Regions from separate parts of the Gryllotalpicola sp. CP2-P1 genome, predicted to be linked through region 3. Evidence: predicted binding sites of a transcription regulator. Region 3 holds the regulator's gene; each other region holds the start of a gene.
The links. Region 3 encodes HspR, which represses chaperone genes until heat shock. Its sites were predicted from a motif close to AAGTTGAGTCNNNNNGACTCAACTT; they were not measured.

Region 1 (4,409 bases), on a different contig from region 3:
GACGGTCGTGAACGTCATCGAACGGCCGGACGGCGTGCGCATCGCCGCGCTGTTCATCCTCGCGATCCTCGTCATCTCGCTCGTCTCGCGCGCCAAGCGCTCGTTCGAGCTGCGAGCCTCAGACGTGACCTTCGACGCCGTCGCCGAGGCGTGGCTGCTGGAGGACGCCGAGGACGAGTCCGGTGTGATCCGCATCGTCGCGCACGAGCCGGGCCCCGACACGAAGGACGAGTACAGCGCCAAGAGCAAGTCGGAGCGCTACTTCAGCCACATCCCGCAGGGCGCCCGGCTGCTCTTCATCGAGGTGCTGCCGAAGCCGCGCGTGCAGCAGGACGCCTCCGACTTCGTCGAGCCGCTGCTCGTGCGGGGCGTCGAGAAGCACGGCTACCGCGTGCTGCAGCTCGAGAGCATCTCGGTGCCGAACGCCATCGCCGCGGTGCTGCTCGAGATCCGCGAGCTGACCGGCATCGTGCCGAGCATCTACTTCCAGTGGAACGAGGGCAACCCGATCTCGAACATGGCGCGCTTCCTGCTCGACGGCACCGGCGAGATCGCGCCCGTCACGCGCGAGGTGCTGCGCGAAGCCGAGAAGAACCCTAAGCGTCGGCCGATCGTACACGTGAGCTGACCTGCCCGATGAAGTGCTGGAGGCGCTCGTACACCTCGACCGACTCGGGGTGGCCGGCGTCCTGCTGCCACGTGTGCTCGGTGTTGCGCGCGTCCCAGCCGTAGCTGACGAACTCGACGGGGATGCCCGCGCGCTCCGCCGCCTTCACGAAGTTGACGTTCGCGCGGTAGAAGATGTCACGCTCGCTGGTCGTGACGAGCACCGGCGGGAAGCTTTCGTCGACCCATTCGATGGGACTCAGCCAGCGCGATGCGCGCTGCAGCGACGCCGGCTTCATGCGGTGCCTGCGATAGCCGGGAAGCAGCATGCGCACGAAGTCGTGGCTCATGATGAACCCCGGCTCGAAGACGACGGAGAAGTCGACCGCGCCGCAGTGCAGCACCAGGCCGCCGAGCTCCTCGCGGGTGACGGCGGGGCGCAGGCGGAAGTGCGAGGCCAGCTCGGGCCGGGTCGTGGTCGCGCCGAGCAGGGCGGCGATCTGCGCCCCGGCGGAGTCGCCCCCGAGCACGATCGTGCTCGGGTCTCCGCCGTGCTCGGCGATGTGGGCGACCACCCAGCGCAGCGCCTCGTTCGCGTCGTTCAGCATGTGCCGCATGCCGAAGCCGCCGCCGCGCAGTCCGGCGCGGCGATAGTTGACGTTCACGACGACGATGCCGGTGGCCGCCTGCACGGCGCAGTACTTGGTGAGCGCCGACTTGTCGCCGCTCGTCCAGCCGCCGCCGTGGAAGTAGACGTACACCGGGAGCGCCGCGGTGTCTCCGGCTTCGCGATGCGGCGTCAGCACGTCGAGCCGGTGACCGGGGTGGCCGTCGCCGACGTAGTCGACGTCGAGGAGGTAGTCGACCGTGCTCACCGGCGTCGCGTTGAGCTTGCGCGACTGCCACGGCGCGAAGGGCAGCATCATGGCGGTCCATAGCCAGGGACCGACCGGGAAGGGCGCCGAGCGGCTACCGGAGCGCCGTGACATCGATCAGCGCCAGAAGAGCGAATGCATATGCGGATGCCGCGTCGGCGGCCTCGAAGTCGTGGTCTGCGCCACCGCTGTGCGTCGTGACGCGCCAGGCGCCGTCGGGACGCGCGGTCAGTGCCCGGAACGCGCCGCCGAGGCGCTCGCGCAGCTGATCCTCGCGAGGCAGCCACAGCGCCTGCTCGAGCGCGACGGAGTCGAGCGCCCACTCGGTCGTTCCGTTGAAGCCGAGGATCGTGCCTGTGTCGAACTCGTGCGGCTCGATGGTCATGTCCGAGACGGTGAACGTCTCGTCTGAGGCGAATTCGGGGCCTTCGATGCGGAAGAAGTCGCCCGGAGCGGGATGCCATTCCAACCCGGCATCCCGCAATTGCCGAGCGAGTGAGCTTCCGATCACACGCTCATTATGACCCCGCGAAACCGACCGGGAGCCGGGTGCCCGCTGAACGTCGGGTATGGCGGAATGGATCTGGCACTCTCGGTGTTCGAGTGCTAATGTCAGTCCTAGTTGAGTCGAGGTGGCTCAACCTTGGGACTACAGAGAAGGAGCTGATTCACATGGCAATGAACTTCGATCCCTTCCGCGAGTTCGACCGCCTGGCGGGCTCGTTCCTCGACCGCCCCGCCGGCCCGCGGCTCATGCCGATGGACCTCTACAAGGACGGCGAGACCTACGTCCTGTCTGCTGACCTGCCGGGCATCGACCCGGGCTCGGTCGACATCGACGTCGACGGCCAGCTGCTGACCATCCGCGCCCAGCGCACGCTGGCGACGGGCGAGGGCGTCAAGTGGCTGACCCGCGAGCGCCAGGGCGGCACGTTCCTGCGCCAGCTGAGCCTCGGCCAGGGCATCGACACCGAGAACATCACCGCCGACTACTCGAACGGCGTGCTCTCGATCACGATCCCGATGAGCGAGAAGGCCAAGCCGCGCAAGATCGCCGTGAGCTCGCGCGCCGAGACGACGCACCCCGCCGTCGAAGAGGCGCACAGCGAGCCCGCTGGCGCATAAGCACGGAAGCAGAAGGACCCCGGTTCGCCGGGGTCTTTCTCGTATCGGGGGCGGATGCCTCGCCTGCGCTACCTCGTCACCGCGACGAGCTTGCCGCGCACGTGGCCGGTCTCGAGGCGCGCGTATGCCTCGGCGAGCCGCTCGATCGGGTAGATCGCCTCGATCGGCACCGTGACCTGCCCGTCGGCGACGAGGCGCACGATCTCGCCGAACTGCTCCATCGTCGCCTGCGGGTTGCCGACGCCCTGTGCGCCGCGATGGCCGCGGGCGGCGATCGTGTTGATGCGCTCGAGCGGCACGCCCAGGGCGAGCGCGGCGTCGACCGAGTCGGGCCCGTTGTTGTCGAGCGCGGCGGTGAAACCCTGGGGCGCGGCATCCCTCAGCCTCTCGACCAGGCCGTCGCCGTAGGCGACGGGCGTGACGCCCAGCTCGCGCAGGAACTCGTGGTTGCGCTCGCTCGCCGTGCCGATCACGGTCGCGCCGCGGAGAACCGCGAGCTGCGCCGCGATCACGCCCACTCCCCCGGCGGCGGCACTCACGAGCACCGTATCGCCGGGGCCCGCGCCGACACGGTCGAGTGCCGCGATCGCCGTGCGCCCTGCGACCGGCAGGGCCCCTGCCGTGTCGTAGTCGAGCGCCTCTGGCTTCTCGATGAGGACGCCGTCGCGCTCGGCATCCGCGCCTTCTGCGGCGATGATCACGAAGTCGCCGATCGCGCGGTGGCGGCGCCCGCCGAGCACGGCCTCGCCGAGCCTAAAGCGGGTGACGCCCTCGCCCACCTCGTCGATGTCGCCCGCGAAGTCGAACCCCACCCCCGTGCCACCAGGCGTCGCGGCCGGGTCCGTGATGCCGTAGTTGGCCGCGGACTGCGCCGAGTGCATGATCTTGTAGTCGACCGGGTTGAGCCCGTTGGCGCACACGTGCACGCGCACCTCGCCCGGGCCGGGGTGCGGGGGCTCCTCGTCGACGATGCGCAGCACCTCTGCCGTCGGGCCGAATCGGTCGAATCGCGCAAATCGGGCCATAGAGCCAGCCTCTCATCTTGCGGCGGGCGGGTGCGGCGCCCGGCCGCTTGGACCGCCGCGGCGGCCTCCTCGCCGATCGTGGCCTAGCGTGGTGAGGGTGACCGACAACGCACCCGTTGCCAAGAGGATCCCGACCGAGCGCACCTTCCACGGCGACACCGTCGTCGACGACTACGAATGGCTGCGCGCCAAGGACGACCCCGAGGTGATCGCGCACCTCACCGCAGAGAACGCCTACGCCGAGGCGCGCAACGCGCACCTCGCGGGCCTGCGCGAGACGATCTTCGACGAGATCAGGTCCCGCACCCTCGAGACCGATCTCAGCGTGCCCGTGCGCGAGGGCGCGTGGTGGTACTACTCGCGCTCGTTCGAGGGCAAGCAGTACGGCGTGCAGTGCCGCGCGCCGATCGCCGGCCCCGACGACTGGACGCCGCCGCAGCCGGCCGAGGTGTCGGCCGAGGTGCCCGCCCTGCCCGGCGAGCAGGTGCTGTTCGACGCGAACCTCGAGAGCGAGGGTCACGAGTTCTTCTCGCTCGGAACGTTCGACGTGTCGGCTGACGGAGCTCTGCTCGCGTACGCCGTCGACGTCGAGGGCGACGAGCGTTACCTCCTCCGCGTGCGCGACCTCGCGACCGGCGCCGACCTCGACGACGAGGTGCCCGGCACCGCCGCCGGCGCCTTCTTCAGCCCCGATGGCCGCTTCGTGTTCTACACCACGGTCGATGACGCCTGGCGCCCGGACACCGTCTGGCGGCACGCGGTCGGCACGCCGGCATCC
Region 2 (4,409 bases), on a different contig from region 3:
CACATCGGGATGGCGGTCCAGGTCCACGTAGTGATACTCGATTCCCGCGCGGTCGAGCGCACGGCGGGTCATCTGGGTGATCCCGCACCAGCTGTTGCCATAGATCGCGACGGGCACGTCCACCGCCTGCCGGGCGGCACGCTCAGCCATGGGCCGGGTGGGAGCCATCACGTCGAAGAGAGTCATTGTCGTTCACCTTCGCTTTCGATCGGGGCTGAGCCGGTCTCGGGCGCCTTGATGGTTTCGAGCGCAGCGACCAGCTCGTCAAAGTCCGGGAGATGGTGAAGTTGCGGCGAAACGTGCGCCCAGCGGATGACGCCCTCATCGTCGATCAGATACACGGCTCGCTCACTGAAGCCGTTCCGTACGCGCCACACGTTGTACGCGCGGGCAGTCTCGCCCTTCGGGTGAAAATCGGAGAGCAGCGGATACCTGATGCCGCGCACCGCGGCCCAGGCCCCGTGGCTGTATATCGAGTCGGCCGAGATGCCGATCAGCTGGATCCCCCGGGATTCGAATTCGGCGATCTCTTGTTGGTACAGATCGAGCTGGACGCTGCAACCCGGGCTCCAGTCCAAGGGGTAGAACACGAGCGCAACGGGTCGCCCGCGGAAGTCCGACAGACGCACCACCCTTCCGCTCGCGTCGGGAAGGCTGAAGTCGGGCGCCGGCGTGCCCACGGGGAGGCCGCCCGCAACGCGCTCCCCCTCCATCGGCGGAGCCGTTCGGTACAGCTCGCGAACATCAACCCCGGCGGCGTCATTGGTGGGCACTGCGGCCTTGTCAACGTCGAATCCGTCGACGAGCGCGAACGCATCCATCACGCTGCTCCCCTCACGCGTGCGTGCCGGCGGACAGGAATCGTGACCCTCCCGCGCACCCGCTTCGTGGGGCCACCGGAACGGCGGCCCCACGGAAGGTGCCTGGTCAGTGCACCAGCGAATGCGCGGGTTCGGCTTTTCCCTGCTTCGAACCCGCCTCCTCGTGCTCGGCGCTGGCGCCGACGCTCGCTGGTGCCTCGCTCGATGCCGTGCTTCCGGCCAGGGCGCGCTGCGACGCACGGCCGGTAGCGACCTGGATCTTGCGCGGTCGCGCGTGCTCGGCGATCGGAATCGTGACGCGGAGAACGCCGTCACCGTAGCTCGCCTCGACGTGTTCGACATCGGCATCCTGGCCCAGCGCGACCCGCCGCAGGACGGACGCGTCGGAGCGCTCGCGCACCAGCCAGTGACCATCCTTCTTCTCAGAGTCGCTCGAGCGTTCGGCTCGAACCGTCAGCCACTGCCCATCGATGGACACGTCGATCGACTTCGGGTCAACTCCCGGAAGGTCGGCGCTCAACACGTAGCGATCCGACTCGCGGTGCAGATCCAGCGGCACCCCTACCGGCGCCTGCGCCCCGTTCATGGCGGAGAACAACGCCGAGCCGAGTCGGTCGAACTCATTCAACACATCGAACAGCATCATCAACCTCCAATTCCTGAGTCGGGATGGCTCAACTTCTGCCATGAGTGACGCTCGAGCATCCGTCACTATTCCCGCGAATCAGATAATTTCTCCGAGCGGTAGCTTGGCCGTAGACCCCGCTCTGAGATGGTCGGAGTCCCAGCGAGACGACGCGAAAGACATGCCTGCCCCGTTCGACTCGCGGCGCGCTCCGCTCGGCGTCACGCCCGCCGCGGGCGGCGTGAACGCGGCCGTCCACTCCGACCGCCAAGGCGGTCTAGTTCTGCCCGGTCGGCGAGGACGGGATCGAGCGTCTGCGCGAGCCACGCCACCGCGCCAGCTGGGTGCTCCCCGACTTCGTGCCCGACGTCGGCGCCGGCGCCTGCTTCGGGCTGCGCGCCCGGCCCCTGGGGACCCGGCCCCTGACCTCAGGCTCGACGCCGACAAGCTGCTCGTCGACCCGCATGCGAAGGCAGTACACGGCCTACGCCGCGCTCACCCACCCCGCCGAGGGCAACCACCTGAGGCCCGCACTGTCGTTCAAGGGCAGCGACAACGCCGCGTACTGCCGGCTCGTGCCGCGCCGAACTGCTGCAGTGTCTCGAGCCAATGGAGGCGCACCCGACCTTCAATCAGCGGTGATGCGAGCGCTGCCAGGTCGCCGTCTCCCCGGAAGACGTCGACGACATCCAGGTCGCGCTGCTGCACCCTCGTGATGTGGTCGTGTAGATGCGCTTGACTGGATAGTGGGTGTTGCCTTTGCTTTCGGGCGGTGAGGGCCGAGCCCGAGTTTCGATATGGAGGTGCACGCACGTGACGAGTCCGGGTTGGTTCGCGGCGGTTGGGTGCGCTGTGCTTCTGATCGTCATCGATTCGGTTATCTGGGCAGTCGTGTCTCAGGCCGCCAATGGCGCGAGCAGAAGCCACTTCGCGGGCATCCGTCTGCCGTCTCTGATGAGGAGCGAGGACGCGTGGCACGCGGGCCATGTCGTGGCGCGCAAGGTCATGGCGCCCTTCCTGGTGGCGGCGGCGGCAATCGCGGTGTTGTCCGTCCCTTTGCAGCTCGCCCCAGTTGCCTACATCGCCGCTCTCGGTCTCTCCCTTGTCTCCACGGTGCTGGCACTTGGTGTCGGTGCCGCGTGCGCTTCTCGCGCCGCCCGGCGCCTGGCTCCTTAAGAAGGCTGTTGGTTCACTGGCCGAGGCGACCCGCGGTGGATGATGTGCCGCACCTGCCGGCCGTCATCGAGCGTGATCCGGTCGTGCTCACCGAGCTGGATCAGTTGAAGCTACATGCGTGCATCGTCGAGCGCACTGCCGACATTCGGCCGGGCTGTGGATAAGTCGACAGCGATTGAGTAGAGGATCTCCCAGCCGTCGGGGACCTGCTCCGCCAGCTTCGCCTTCACCTCACCGTAGCTTGGAGCCCCGATCGTCAGTTCGCGCGTGACCCGGCTGTGTGCCTCAGCCTCGACGGTGACGGGCTGGCCGCCCTTCCGGTCGATAGACCGGACATGCGCGAGCTCGAAACCCTCCGGGATCCGCGCCTCAAGCGAGGCCCGCGCCACATGCCCTTCGGCGTGCGCCTCGCGGTCTGTCCACCTATAGGTCGAGCGGAGAGCGGCGCGCACGATCACTCCCGAGATAAGCGCCGCAGATGCGGATGCAGGTGTGGGCAAATGTGGGCAGATGCCCCTCGCAAGACAGAGAGAGCTCCGAATCGCCAGTGTTTTCGAGGCGAACCAGGGTTCTACGTCGCGTGCCCCTGGAGGGACTCGAACCCCCAACCCTCTCCTTAGGACGGAGCTGCTCTTCCATTGAGCTACAGAGGCCGGCTGGTCAATCTTATCGGAGCGCCCGCCGATGTCGGTGGCCCGTGCTCTACTTGCGGCATGTTCGAGACGGCTGACGAGGTCGCGGCGCTGCAGGCACTGCTCGACCACAGCATCGCCCAAGCTGGGCCGCACCTGCGCCAGATCTTCACCGACGACGTGCTGATGAGCGCGAGCGAGCTCATCGAGCGGATGCCGGGCATGCGGCTCCTCACCGTCGCCACGGTCTCCCGCGATGGCCGCCCCATCGCCGGGGCCGTCGACGGCTACCTGCTGCACGGCGAGCTCTGGTTCTCGTCGGGCGCGGCGGCAGTGCGCACCGCCCACCTGCGGCGGAATGCCGCCGTGAGCGCCACGTGGCTTCCCGATGAGACGACGCAGCTCATCGTCCACGGCGAGGTCGAGATCATGCCGTTCGGCGACGGCCGGGCCGCGCCGCTGCGGCAGGCGATGATCGATCACTACGTCCCTGTCGAGGGCCCCGAGTGGGCGCACTTCGTCGACGAACTGGTCGACGACGGCTCGGTCGCCTTCCGCATCGCCGCCTCGAAGGCCTTCGCATATCACCGCGCCCCGGCCAGGCCTTGACGGCATCCGGCCGCCCTGCATTGATGGGGACATGTCCATCCGTCACGTGCAGGTCGTCTCCATCCCGGTCTCCGACCAGGACCGCGCGAAGGAGTTCTACGTCGGCGTGCTCGGCTTCGCCCTGCTCGCCGACCGGCGATTCACGCCCGAGATGCGCTGGGTCATGGTGGCGCCGCCCGGCGGGCAGACCGCGCTCACCCTGGTCACCTGGTTCCCGTCGATGCCGCCCGGGTCGCTGCAGGGCACCGTGCTGGAGTCCGACGACCTCGAGCGCGACGTCGCGGCCCTGAGCGGCAAGGGCGTCGAGGTGAGCCCGCCGCAGCATGCCCCCTGGGGACGCTTCGTCACCTTCGCCGACCCCGATGGGAACGGGATCGTGCTGCAGGCATCCGCCCCGAATGCCGCCGACGCGGGCGTCTCCGATTGGTCCGGCCACGCCTGAGCCGGTCGCAGGCGCCTCTCGCGACTACTGGTGGAACTGCGGAATGATCAGGTAGATCCCGTACAGCACCGCGGCGATCGCGAGCGCGAAGCAGAGGCAGGCCG
Region 3 (4,409 bases):
AAGAAGTAAGGCGATGACGGACGAGAACAGCGACAAGCACGAACAGCGCGAGGAGCCGATCGTCCGCGACAAGCGGCGCATCGACCCCGAGACCGGGAAGCTGCGCCAGCCGGAAGCCGCCGAGGGGGGCGAGGCCGACGCCTCGTCCCCTGAGGGGGCCGCAGCCGACGGCTCTGCCGGTTCGGCAGGCGATCAGCAGGAAGGCGCAGGCGGCACCGAGAACGGCGACGACGAGCTGTTCGTCGAGGACATCCTCGCGGCCGCCGAGGCCGAGGAATCCGACCCGAGCGCCGAGCACCTCGCGGACCTCAAGCGGGTGACCGCCGAGTACGCGAACTACCGCCGCCGCACCGAGAGCGAGCGCGAGCAGGTGCGCGAGCGCGCCGTGCGCGACGCGGTCAAGGTGCTGCTGCCCGTGCTCGACGACCTCGACCGTGCCCAGAAGCACGGCGACCTCGAGGGCGAGGGCGCGTTCCAGACCATCGCGGCCAAGCTGCGCGGCGCCGTCGACAAGCTCGGCGTCAAGCCGTTCGGCGAGGTCGGCGAGGTCTTCGACCCGCAGAAGCACGAGGCGATCTTCCAGCAGCCCACCCCCGGCGCGACCGAGACGACCGTTCTCGACGTGGTCGAGACCGGCTACACCGTGGGCTCGACCCTCGTGCGCGTGGCGCGCGTGGTCGTCGCCACCCCATCCGAATAACCACTCACCCGGTGGTCGAGTAGCGAGCGCAGCGAGCGTATCGAGACCCTTCTCACGCAGGAAAAAGTCTCGGTACGGTCGCAGAGCGACCTACTCGACCATCGGTACTCATCAAGGAGGCGCGTTGGCCAGTCAGGACTGGTTCGACAAGGACTTCTACAAGGTGCTCGGCGTCAGCAAAGACGCGTCAGAGGCCGAGCTGAAGAAGACCTATCGCAAGCTCGCGCGGCAGTACCACCCCGATTCGAACCCCGGGGATGCCGCAGCTGAGGCGCGCTTCAAGGAGATCAGCGAGGCGTACTCGGTGCTGTCAGACAAGGACCAGCGCGCGGAGTACGACCAGATCCGTGCCATGGGGTCCGGGGCGCGGTTCACCGCTCCCGGCTCCGGCGGCGCGGGCGGCTTCGAGGATGTCTTCGGCTCGATGTTCGGCGGCGGCGCCGGCCCGGGCCGCACGGGCGGCTTCAGCTATCAGACCGGCGGGGCCGACTACGACGACCTGCTCGGCGGGCTGTTCGGCGGCGGCCGCTTCGGCCAGACGTCCGGTGGCTTCCGCGGCTACGGCGGCCCGACCCGCGGCCAGAACCTCGAGGCGTCGACGACGCTCGACTTCCTCGCCGCCACGCGCGGCGAGACGCTCAGCCTGAGCGGAGCCGGCGGCAAGCCGATCAAGGTGAAGATCCCCGCCGGGGTCTCCGACGGGCAGAAGATCCGTCTGCGCGGTCGCGGTTACCCGAGCCCCGACGGCGGCGAGGCCGGCGACCTGATCCTCCATGTGAGCGTGCGCAAGCATCCGGTCTTCGAGCGCGACGGGCTCAACCTGCGCGTCAACGTTCCGGTGACCTTCGTCGAGGCCGCGCTCGGCGCGACGATCGAGGTGCCGACGCTCGAGGGCGCGCCCGTGAAGCTCAAGGTCGCCCCCGGCACGCCCTCTGGCCGCGTGCTGCGCGTCAAGGGCCGCGGCGTGAAGACCGACAAGGGCACGGGCGATCTGCTCGCCGTCGTGCAGGTGGCCGTGCCGTCGCACCTGTCGGCCGAGGCCGAGAACGCGCTGCTCGAGTTCGCGAGCAAGCTTCCGAAGGAGAATCCGCGCGAAGACCTGCTCGCGCGGGCGCGTGATTGAGTGAAGTAACCAAGGTGCACGAAATGGACGTCGATCAGGACACTCCGCTGTTCGCGATCGCCGCTGCGGCGGAGCTCGCGGAGCTGCATCCCCAGACCCTGCGCCAGTACGATCGCCTCGGCCTCGTCGAGCCGACCCGCACCGCGGGCAAGTCGCGCAGGTACTCGCTGCGCGACGTTGCGCAGCTGCGCGAGATCGCCCGGCTCTCGGCCGAGGGCGTCTCGCTCGAGGGCATCCGCCGCGTCCTCTCGCTCGAGAACGAGGTGCGCGCGCTGCAGCAGCGGGTGCGCGAGCTCGAGTCGACGCTGGCCGACGCCCTGATGCAGCGGCCGGGCCGCCGCGTCTTCGCCTCCGGCCTCACCGGCGAGGTCGTGCCGATGCGCGCGGGCACGCGCACCGAGCGCCGCGACCAGGTGGTCGTGTGGCGCCCGTGGGGCCCGCTGGACTGACCCGCCCGCCTGCTCGCGAGCCCGCCCGCGCGGCGTTGTGCGCAGCGTGCGGATGCCGGGCCACGGCGGCGACCGCTAGGGTCGCCTCATGACCGACGCCGCCGACGATGACGAGTTCTACCGCGCCCTCGCCACCCTGCCGTCGGTCTATCTCCACCCCGTGGCGAACGCGCGCGGCGTGCGATCGACGTGGACATCGGTGATGGGCCCGCGCCTCGCGCGCAAGTATGCGCGGATGCCGCTCTTCTTCGGCCTCGCCATCCAGTTCTATGTGTGGGGATTCATCGGCGGCGTCGTCCTCGTCGTGGCCGGTTCCTTCGCCATCGGCAACCGCGCAGGCATACCGATCGGCGTGGCCGCCGGACTGCTCGCGATCTTCACCGGGCTCGTGCTCTATTACGTGGGCCTCGCCTCACGGCGCGGGGCCGTCACCGAGCTGCTCGCGCACCTGCGCACGGTGAATCCGCGGGCGTCGCGCGGCGAGCTGCACGAGTACCTCGACTATGACCCGAGCAGGCTGCGCGCGATCGCACAGGCGAACCCCGAGGTCTTCCCGCCGCGCGGCTGATGTCGTCGATAGAGTCGCGGCATGACGGATTCCGCGCCGGGGGGCGCGCGACCAGAACCCGCGGCAGGGCAGCCGACGATCTTCCGCCTGTTCTTCGTCACCACGTGGCAGAACGCTCGCGACAGGCGACGGCACTGGGCGCCGTACTTCGGCGATCGTCTCGCGCGGCGCTACGGGCGCGGGGCGATCCTCGCCGGGCTGGCGGGGCAGTTCTTCATCTGGGGAACGGCGGTCGGTGTCGTGCTCGTCGTCATCGGCCTCATCGCATGGGGCGGCCCCGGCATCGGGGCATTCTTCGGCACGATGCTGCTGCTGACCGGCGTCGTTCTCTACTACTGCTCGCTCGGCGCCGAGCGGGGCGCGAAGCGCCGCATGTGGCGGCTCGTGCGCACGGTCGAGCCCGCCACGACGTACGCGGCGTTCGCCAACGTGCTCGAATACCGCCCGGGCGCGGTCATGCAGCTCGCGCGTGAGCACCCCGAGGTCTTCCCGCCGCGACGCTGACGCCCGGCGCAGTGTCGGCGGCGCGTGCCAGCATGGTGGGCGTGCCTGGCTCCGAGCGACTCCCCGCCGTCGCGCTCAGCTATGTGCGCGACTTCGTCGGCGAGGGGGCGCTCGAGCGTGCCCGCCCGTACGCGCGCGACGGGTCCATTCATCGACTCGCCTGGGATGCCGGCCAGCGGGTGCTCGAGGGAACGGTCGCCGGCTCCGAAGAGACGCCGTACCGGTGCGAGGTCTTCCTGACCGAGCAGGCCGGCCGCTGGCATCCGATCTCATCGACCTGCACGTGCTTCATCGGCACGCGCTGCAAGCACGCGGCGGCACTGCTGCTGGCGAGCGCCGAACGTGCGCGCGAGCTGCCGGCCGCACGCAATCCGCTGCAGCCCGCAGTGCCGCCGGGCACCGCCGCGGCGTCTCCCCCGCCTCGCGCGCCCGAGTGGCGCCGCATCCTCTCGGGCGCGGCGGCCGGTTCGGAAGCCGTCGCGCACCCGCCGAGCTCCGCGCGCGTCCCCCCGCTCGCGCTGCAGTTCGAGGTGCGCGAGCGCGTGCGCCGCAGTCTGGGCCGGTGGGGGCATGCCAATGAGACCACCCAGGCGGCCACCGCGAAGTCGAGCGGGTTGCTCGTCGTCACGATGCGCATCGCCACCCCCGGCGCACGCGGCTGGGTCGCCGCCGACACCGACTGGTCGAAGATCGGCTATGACCTGTCCGGCTACCGCTTCGACCCGCACCAGGCCCGCTGGTTCGGCGAGTTCGCTGCGCTCGCGCGCGCCAGCCAGCCTCGCTACATCGGGCAGGACGCGAAGCGGCTCGTGCTCGACGAGTTCGAGAGCCCGCTGCTGTGGAGCCTGTTTGATGACGCCCGTACGCGCGGCATCGAGCTGGTCGGCCTGAACGGGTCGGTCGCACGCGCGGGGGCCGCCGAGCTCGTCGGCCGCCTCGAAGAGCGTGCGCGCACGCACGACCTGCGGCTGCGCGCCGGCGCGCGCTTCGACGGTGTCGAGCTGCCGTCCGACGCGGCGGCCACGGTCGCCGCCATCGGCAGGCACGGTCTGGTCGCCGTCGAGT

Region 1: ACM2XV_RS02120 (Hsp20/alpha crystallin family protein) is a predicted target of HspR. The motif match lies at 2,101-2,125, and genes of this name have one in related genera.
Region 2: ACM2XV_RS09035 (Hsp20/alpha crystallin family protein) is a predicted target of HspR. The motif match lies at 1,478-1,502, and genes of this name have one in related genera.

The regions. Positions count from the first base shown of each region.
Region 1 covers NZ_JBLRDT010000013.1:4,377-8,785, forward strand. The annotation lists gene ACM2XV_RS02105 (APC family permease) at 1-628, shown strand, start outside; gene ACM2XV_RS02110 (alpha/beta hydrolase) at 597-1,532, opposite strand; gene ACM2XV_RS02115 (hypothetical protein) at 1,576-1,992, opposite strand; gene ACM2XV_RS02120 (Hsp20/alpha crystallin family protein) at 2,154-2,606, shown strand; gene ACM2XV_RS02125 (NADP-dependent oxidoreductase) at 2,675-3,631, opposite strand; gene ACM2XV_RS02130 (S9 family peptidase) at 3,729-4,409, shown strand, end outside.
Region 2 covers NZ_JBLRDT010000097.1:5,855-10,263, forward strand. The annotation lists gene ACM2XV_RS09025 (glutaredoxin family protein) at 1-186, opposite strand, end outside; gene ACM2XV_RS09030 (peroxiredoxin) at 183-821, opposite strand; gene ACM2XV_RS09035 (Hsp20/alpha crystallin family protein) at 928-1,467, opposite strand; gene ACM2XV_RS09040 (SdpI family protein) at 2,299-2,622, shown strand; gene ACM2XV_RS09045 (hypothetical protein) at 2,733-3,080, opposite strand; tRNA gene ACM2XV_RS09050 (tRNA-Arg) at 3,204-3,275, opposite strand; gene ACM2XV_RS09055 (pyridoxamine 5'-phosphate oxidase family protein) at 3,336-3,863, shown strand; gene ACM2XV_RS09060 (VOC family protein) at 3,895-4,305, shown strand.
Region 3 covers NZ_JBLRDT010000103.1:2,848-7,256, forward strand. The annotation lists gene dnaK (molecular chaperone DnaK) at 1-9, shown strand, start outside; gene ACM2XV_RS09335 (nucleotide exchange factor GrpE) at 14-700, shown strand; gene ACM2XV_RS09340 (DnaJ C-terminal domain-containing protein) at 825-1,823, shown strand; gene ACM2XV_RS09345 (heat shock protein transcriptional repressor HspR) at 1,847-2,272, shown strand; gene ACM2XV_RS09350 (hypothetical protein) at 2,361-2,840, shown strand; gene ACM2XV_RS09355 (hypothetical protein) at 2,862-3,344, shown strand; gene ACM2XV_RS09360 (DEAD/DEAH box helicase) at 3,386-4,409, shown strand, end outside.